2 regions of the Virgibacillus sediminis genome follow, and region 2 is predicted to be linked to the other one. Evidence: predicted binding sites of a transcription regulator. Region 2 holds the regulator's gene; the other holds the start of a gene.
What was found. The regulator LexA, encoded in region 2, represses DNA repair genes until DNA is damaged. The targets are predictions, from matches to a motif close to CGAACATATGTTCG.

Region 1 (4,217 bases), on a different contig from region 2:
TGTATTTGATATTTCACTAGATTTAGCACTGTTAATTACCCTTGTTGTAACCCTAACCTTTACCGTGCTAGGCGGTATGTGGGCGGTTATGATAACAGACACAATCCAATCGATCATTATATTAATTGGAACGACGATCATGATACCATTAGGGATTGCTTATATTGGTGGTTGGACAGAATTTATCGATCGTATACCTGCAACGCATGTGGATTTATTTAGTGCCGGTGGATCGCAAACCTTCGCATGGTTTATTGCAGGAGCGCTAACCTTTATAGGTTATCAAACACTAATACAACGAGGGTTATCAGCGGAAAGTGAGGCAGTAGCGAAGAAATCCTTTGTTTATGGAGGGCTTATTGCCCTGATTTGGTATATGATTCCATTTTTGGTAGGGATTGTAGCTATCGTTATTTTTCCAAATATAAGTCCTAGTGATGCATTTATCAGTATGACTGAGCTATTTGGAACATTTGGAAGTCTTATTTTTGCAATCATTATTGTCGCTTCCTGTATTTCGACACTTAGCTCGTCAACACTAACAACCGCATCCAATATTTCTTATGATATTTACCAACAATTTATTAACCCCAATGCATCCGAAAAACAACTTGTAATGGTTACACGGATTTCGGTTATTGGTGTAGCGATTGTTGGGACATTAATTGGTCGCTCTTTACCATATATTCTCGAGTTACTATTAACGGGTGGAAAGATTATGGCTGGTTCTCTCGCCCCAGTACTGCTTGCTCTCGTATTTTGGAAAGCTGCTCGAAAGGCTTACTACTCTACTATTCTATCGATGCTTCTTGGAGCAGCGGGGGTAATAATAGGTGTTATTATTGGAAGTCAAGCTGCCTCAGGAAGTGAGGGAGGAGTAGTGTTCGTTTGGGCATTAGATCCTATTTTATTAGGTCTTCCTATTACATTAATCACTTTAATTGTCGGAACATTGATTGAAAACAGAATAAATGAAAAAAAGGAAGGCAACTCAAAAGATATGAAAATGATTAAATAACCTAGGAATAATGAATTCCAGTTAGATGTTTTTGCTAGTTTAATATGAAGGAGATGCTAAGGATGAATAAAGTGGAGAAAAAACAAGAAACTTCTCAAAGTATGGGGGTAGGTTTTTTATACTTATCCCAAGAAGATTGTATTAAGGCTGGTGGCCTTGACATGAATGGAACGCTTCAAGCAATTCAAAAGTCCTTTGAGCTACATGGAAAGCAGGACGTGATTCAACCACCTAAGCCGGTTATTCGCTGGGGTGGCCCTGAAACTGAAGAAACAAGAGGAAGAATCATGACAATGCCATCTTACCTTGGAGGAGAATTAGATGTAGCAGGTATGAAGTGGATTCCTAGTATGCCGCAGAATCCGAAGAAACTAGGTCAGCCACGCGCATCAGCCATCATCATTTTAACGGATCCGCACAATGGATTTCCTTTAGCTATTATGGATGGTACGATTGTGAGTGCCATGCGAACGGGAGCATCCACTGGAGTTGCTGCAAAATATTTAGCTAATCCTGATTCAAGTCGAGTTGGTATTATTGGTGCAGGGGTACAAAGTAGAACCCAATTAATGGCTGTTGTAGGTGTTTTTGGAAAACAAATCGAAGAAATTAAAGTATTCGATTTAGATCAAGATAAAACCGAAAAATTTGCAAAAGAAATGACGAAGGAGTTGGGAGTAAAATTAGTTCGTAGTACAAGTGCAGAAGAAGCTTTTCATAACTCAGATGTTGTTATTACTGCAACCATGTCAACCTATCCCTATGTAAAAGGGGAATGGTTAAAAGAGGGTGCTTTTCATTCAGAAATTTCTTTCTGGGATACCGATCCAGAAGAAGTGGCTTACTATGATAAAGTAGTAGTGGATGATTTCGAACATGTAAAAAGTCATGGTGTTGATGTAAGTTACAGAGCTGTACGAGATGGTTTTATTTCTGACTCAGCAGTATTTAATTTAGGAGACATTATGACAGGGAAGAAAATAGGAAGAGAAAATGCCGAACAAAAAATCCTATTTAACCCAATTGGGATGTCTATTCATGATGTTTCTGAAGCATATCGAGTTTACCAAAACGCGAAGAAAATGGGAATTGGAAAAGACCTGCCGTTGTGGGAAGCACCGCACTGGTCTTAATGAAATAATACTAAAGAACGGATGGGCCTTTTTGAGGCCTATCCTTTTTTTGTACGTTATTTTTCATGGCTGGTATTTCTAATGGATCATTAAAAATCATTCATTTTGATTGTTTTGTGGATGATAAATGTAAAAGGGTGGTGCAGAAGCAACTAGAGGTACTACACTTGAGGCCTTTTTTAATTTATAGTAACGGGAGAAATAAACATAACCCCGATAGTAAAGTATCTTAAAAGCGTTGAAAGAGATACACCTTGTTAATTATTAACTTTGCACCATAATAACCTTAGTGATAACATAAGAACAAACGTTCCTATTTAACTTAGAAAGGTGGAAGTATAATGGGCAAAGTAAACGATCGTGGAACCAAGAAATGGACTTCCCTAATGATGCCGGAGCACATTCAGTTGTTAAATCAGATGTGGGAAGAGAAGGAATACAAAGAGAAACCCATTTTAGACGAGCAGAAGATGCAGGACATCAATGCTCAGCTGCAACTCGCAATACATAACAACTTGACGGTTAACATTAAATATTATGCTAGGCATGACTATGAAACGGTTCAAGGTAAACTGCTGAAGATTGATTTGTTGAATAAACAGATCCAGTTAAATGATGAGGATGGAACCGTAATTCCTCTTGATTGTGTCCTAGATATAATTATTGACTAGCCCCTCAATTGAGGGGTGATTTTTGGATATAATTGGTATTAGCAGCAGGAATTCGTTTATTCCTGTCGAATATATCTACGTAGTACTATTTGCTTATAGAATAATTAAGGAGAATGGGCACATGCAAACTGAATACATGAAAGAAGCATATGGGTTGTTCTTTGAAATAGAAACTGGGCTGAGTCAATACATTGAACAGACGATGGAGAAAGCCTATGGGGTCGGCTGGCTAATTCAAGCTCCTGCCACCATGAAATACAAACCCTACTCTAAACACTTCGAATCCTTCTATTACCACGAACTTATCTCTATGCTGCGAGCTTACCCTTGTTTTCCTAAACTTCCTAAAGACGTTTATCTTCAATTGGTAAGAACCGTTCCCATTCGAAATAAAATTGCTCATTGTAAGAGCATTAGTGATGAAGAGATGGCGCGATTACAGGTTACTCACAAGTTAGCCATGGAATGTATAACCTTTACGGAAGAAATAACTAGTTATGTATAGCTGGTTAGAATTGATGCTAGCATCTTACTATAAGCGCAATATTATTCTGGCTTTGAATTAAAGTAGTTTATAAAGAGGGAACGAGATAGACCGTTTAATAGACAACACAATTATACTAGTGATATTCCTCAAAGGCATTGATAATCATTTATTCCTCTGCAATGTTAATTAATATAATATAATGTGGAAGGAAGGGGGTGAATGAATTTGATTAAAGGAAGCATTAAAGAAATTTTAAATCAAACTGCAAAACAAGAGGGGTTAGACGAGGAGTATAACAAGAATAGCTATTCCAAATGGAGAGGACTAGTCAATAAATGGCTTAAAGACAGTAAAACTTATAATAGGTTTAAAACATTTCTTTTTTCTACTCAGTTACTTATTAGCGGGGCTTCCGTTCTTGTTGCAATTTTAGTAAGAGATATAGAAACAACATATGTAGCCATTTCTGTTTGGGTAATTTATGCTGTTTTAAATATATTTATAAACTTTGTGTATCGGTTTTATCCTGATGATTATGAGAATTTAGCAAAAGATGTTAGGGAAATTAAGTTAATTGCTTTGTCGGAGCGCTTAGCAGCTAAACTAGCCCTATTTGAAAGACTTAATGAACATGATGTAATTGATAATAGAGAGGTTATAGATCAAATATCATATAGAGTCAAAGATTATTCTGAGATGGATCAGGAAATTAAATCTATTATCGAACAATGTGTAAATTTGAAGGCGCGCTTTACTTCTTCACGAGACACAAATGTAATTCTACCAATTGAGGACTATGATCTTTCTTACAAAGAAAAAGTTAGCCTCGACCACATTACGAAAGAAATCAGCGAAACTGCCCAGGTCTTATTTGGGGGGAAAGGTTATTCTGCTAAACTATATTTAAG
Region 2 (4,217 bases):
ATCTAGAGAAATATCATTGGAATCATAGAGTGCAATGAGCTTTCCTAAGCCCAGGTGCCCTGCCAGAGAAGCAGCTTCATGGGAGATCCCCTCCATTAAGTCGCCATCACTGACAATTGCATAAGTATAGTGGTCCACTACATTAATATCTTCTTTATTGAATTTTGCACTTAAATGAGCTTCTGCCATAGCCATTCCTACGGACATAGCTATCCCCTGCCCAAGAGGTCCTGTTGTTGCTTCCACCCCATCTGTATGATGTACTTCAGGGTGACCTGGTGTTTTTGAATCCCACTGGCGGAATCCTTTCAGGTCTTCCATGGTTACATTATAGCCGGAAAGGTGCAAGAGGCTGTATAGGAGCATGGATCCATGTCCTGCGGATAATACAAAACGGTCTCTATTAAACCATTTGGAATTTTTAGGATTGTGGTTCATAAAATCCGTCCACAATGTGTATGCCATCGGAGCGGCACCCATTGGCAAACCTGGATGTCCGGAGTTTGCGTTTTCAATTGCGTCAATGGATAAGGTACGAATGGTATTGATTGATTGCTGTTCAATTCTGTCTGCCATTTAAAATCTCCTTTTCTCTTTCTGTCTGATTTGTTTGTCACATATACATTCTATAATGAAACTTTTCACATAACAAGTGAAAGTTCATTATTGATAATGAACAGTTTTAATGTTTTTTGTTTCTTTCCTGCAGGTCCCTTACTTTTTGAGGGGTTACATCGTTCCCTTCCGGATCCATCACTGTCATAGACTTAAATTGGTTTTTGAATGAATTCCGGACGTTTTTCAGGTATTCCTCCCGAAGCTTTTTCTGTTCCTTTTTTTCTTCTTCCGTTAAACCCTCTTTTTTGGATTTTCTGGAAAGCTCATTGATACGCCCTAATTTTTCCTCAGATAACATGTTTAAACCTCCTTGAGGCCCCTGCAGAACATAAAAAAAGCAGGGACATCCCGTCCTTGCTCTTCATATTATCGTTCCATATGTTCATAATCAAGTATTTTGATACTCCTGGTACCTGCGGTGGACAGTTGCTTTGGATACCGGATATCCCAGATTATTCAATGTCTTTGCAATTTCCTCAAAGGTCATTTTATTCCGCCTCAATCTTACTACTTCCTCGATGGGAAATGGGACTCTTTCCCTGCCGGGAGCCTTTCCTTGATTTGATAGATTATCCGCCGGGTTATACCCCTCTTTAACGGCCTTTTTCATGCCTCTCCTAATTTTCGCATTATGAATTTTCCGTTGGTACTCTTCCACTATTCCTACTATTTGAAGAACCATGGAGTCGGATTCGGACAGTTCCAGTTTCCCGTCATGGATGGCAGTATACACCGGTACTTCTAATTTTTGCAGCTGATGAAACAAGGCAATCTTTGTATTACCGCGCCCAAGCCTCGTCTCATCCTGTATCAACAGACAGTCAGCACTTCCTTCTCCAAAATAATCAAGCATCTCGAATATGCCCTCACGATCTATATCGTATCCGCTTCTTTGATCCTCTATGGAGGCAATCACTTCAAACCCGAATCTTACCGCCAGTTCATTGAGTTCCTGCCGCTGTCTCTCCAGTGATGTTTCTTGTTCACTTTTATTGGTACTAACTCTGCAATAGATGATAGCTCTCATGTGTCATAACCCCTTCTGTCGATCTCAGCTGGTTATCATAGCAAAATACAAAAACCCCAGCATCAAAATAAAAGCACCTATATAAAATACATCGGTCATTGTTATTTTACCAAACATACAGCATTCCCCCCACAAAATTTAAGAACCTTTGTTCGCATTTAAGTACATTCATATTAATACCGAACGTATGGTCCTGTCAACCGTTTTTTCGAACTAACGTTTGCATTACCTGGTACCAAATGGTAAACTATCACTAGTAAATTCTATGTGCGAGGTGTTTGATAGATGACTAAGCTTTCAAAAAGGCAGCAAATGATCCTTGATTATATAAAAGAACAAGTCAGTGAAAAAGGTTATCCCCCATCTGTTCGTGAGATTGCAGAAGCAGTGGGGCTTGCTTCTAGTTCGACGGTGCACGGCCACCTCTCCAGGTTGGAAAGCAAAGGCTTCATCAGGAGGGACCCGACAAAGCCGCGTGCGATAGAAGTAATGAATATGGAAGAAGACAACAATATCCCTAGAGAAGAAGTTACGTACGCGCCAGTAATTGGTAAGGTAACTGCCGGATTGCCGATAACTGCGGTAGAAAATATAGAAGAGTACATCCCCCTCCCCAATTCTAGCGCAGGAGCGGATGACAACCTTTTTATCCTTGTTATTGACGGGGAAAGTATGATAGAGGCGGGCATTCTTGATGGAGACAAGGTCATCGTTAAACAGCAAAACACTGCTCAAAACAGTGATATAGTAGTAGCAATGACAGAAGAAAACGAAGCTACAGTAAAACGCTTCTTCAAAGAGAAGGATCATATCCGTCTCCAGCCTGAAAATGCTACGATGGACCCTCTTATTTATGAAAATGTAACAATTCTTGGAAAAGTGATCGGTCTATATAGAAATATCCATTAAACTGGATAAAAGCTGCCATTGGCGGCTTTTATTTTTCAAAATTTTCAAGTCTCCATACATCGCAGCATGGCTTTATCCTCTTTTCTTAGATATTCAATCGACACAGTAATAGTCACAAATGATGAATATGTCCGCTTACGCTTATTTTTATACTGGTGTTCTCCGTCTGCAGCTTCAAAAGATATAAAAAAATGATCTTGGACGAATAGTATCTCTCTATTCGGATAAGATAATAAGGACATACAGGCGATACAAGATACAAGGGTTAAGATCTATCTTGAAAATAGACAATTTTTTCTTGTCATTTGCAATTCCATATCGTTGGTCTATAGCCAAGCGGTAAGGCATCGGGTTTTGATCCCGTGATTCGCTGGTTCGAATCCAGCTAGACCAGCCATTTTACTTTAAACATGATTTCAATATACAAGTATGACTGATAAGGAGGAGAACGAGATATATGGATAAGCAGCGGGCAAAGGAAATAAGGCAATCCGAAAACCTCATTAATGTAACGTTCCGTGGAAATCCGATATACATACAAAACATTGATGAGCAAAACGAAACAGCCAATGTCTATATGTTGGAGAATCCACAGGAGACCCACCGCGTATCGCTCGGAGAATTGCAGGAACAATAAGAAATACAGGGAAAGTAAGAACACCGCCGGTTATACAGCCGGACGGTGTTTTTGTTTTCTGCAATGAGTGGACTAGTTGATATACACATTAAACGACACCAAGAATACACTGGGTACAAATCCAACTTTACTAAAACAAGGATGTGGACGAAATGATTCAATTGCAAGGAATGGATGCTCCAGCAAGTGATACTTGGACCTCAGATGCTATTGAACGTACAATCTACAGACAAATGCAAGGCCATCCTATCATTTATTCTTATCAAACCATGAATGGATTGCGCTTTGAACTCCAATTGCGAAAAAACATTATAGAGAGTGCAAAAGCCATGAACAACAGTGACGCACAGTTTGAAACCTTTAGGAACTCCCGCTGCAATCCGGAATATTGGCACCGGACGAGTGTCGGCGGGTTTAGATTACGGCAGGATGTCAGACCTTCGGATGCAATTGAAGATATTTACAGAAACGGCTCTCTTTATGGATTTGAATGTGCAACAGCTATATTGATCATTTACTACCGTGCTGTTTTAGCTGCTATCGGGGAGAGATTATTTAATCAGCTGTTTCAGAACCTCTACTTATACAGCTGGCATTTCGACTCTGATCTTGGCATTCAGCGAATTAATACAAATTTTACGCTTCCCGGTGATGTGGTCTATTTTAATAATCCAGATTTTCATCCAGAAACGGATTGGTGGAGGGGAGAAAATGCCGTAGTGTTGGAGGACGGAACATTTTTCGGCCATGGAATAGGAATTAAGTCCGGAGAACAGATTATCCAATCCCTCAATCAACATAGAAGGCCCGGAAGCACTCGCTCAGCCTATATGATGCCGTTTGTTACCAGGCCATCCTTTAAGCATCTATCGCAATTTTCTATGCCGTCACGAGAATTTGTTGCTTATAAGCCACAATATAAAGTGGTACACCATAACCAAGCATCCATTTCGTTTAACGGCTATCTAATCTATTTGAATAATATGTATTATTAATAGGAAAAATGCACCCTGTCTGTTGCAAGGG

Region 1: the regulator LexA is predicted to act here: its motif matches at 2,452-2,465, upstream of ACFODW_RS07215 (YolD-like family protein).

What each region holds. Positions count from the first base shown of each region.
Region 1 is NZ_JBHRRZ010000013.1:48,877-53,093, forward strand. It holds gene ACFODW_RS07205 (sodium:solute symporter family protein) at 1-1,018, shown strand, start outside; gene ACFODW_RS07210 (ornithine cyclodeaminase family protein) at 1,081-2,151, shown strand; gene ACFODW_RS07215 (YolD-like family protein) at 2,493-2,822, shown strand; gene ACFODW_RS07220 (Swt1 family HEPN domain-containing protein) at 2,944-3,327, shown strand; gene ACFODW_RS07225 (hypothetical protein) at 3,529-4,217, shown strand, end outside.
Region 2 is NZ_JBHRRZ010000001.1:144,613-148,829, reverse strand. It holds gene tkt (transketolase) at 1-576, opposite strand, end outside; gene ACFODW_RS00735 (DUF896 domain-containing protein) at 683-916, opposite strand; gene ACFODW_RS00730 (YneB family resolvase-like protein) at 1,007-1,645, opposite strand; gene lexA (transcriptional repressor LexA) at 1,931-2,554, shown strand; tRNA gene ACFODW_RS00720 (tRNA-Gln) at 2,877-2,951, shown strand; gene ACFODW_RS00715 (H-type small acid-soluble spore protein) at 3,012-3,191, shown strand; gene ACFODW_RS00710 (protein-glutamine gamma-glutamyltransferase) at 3,344-4,186, shown strand.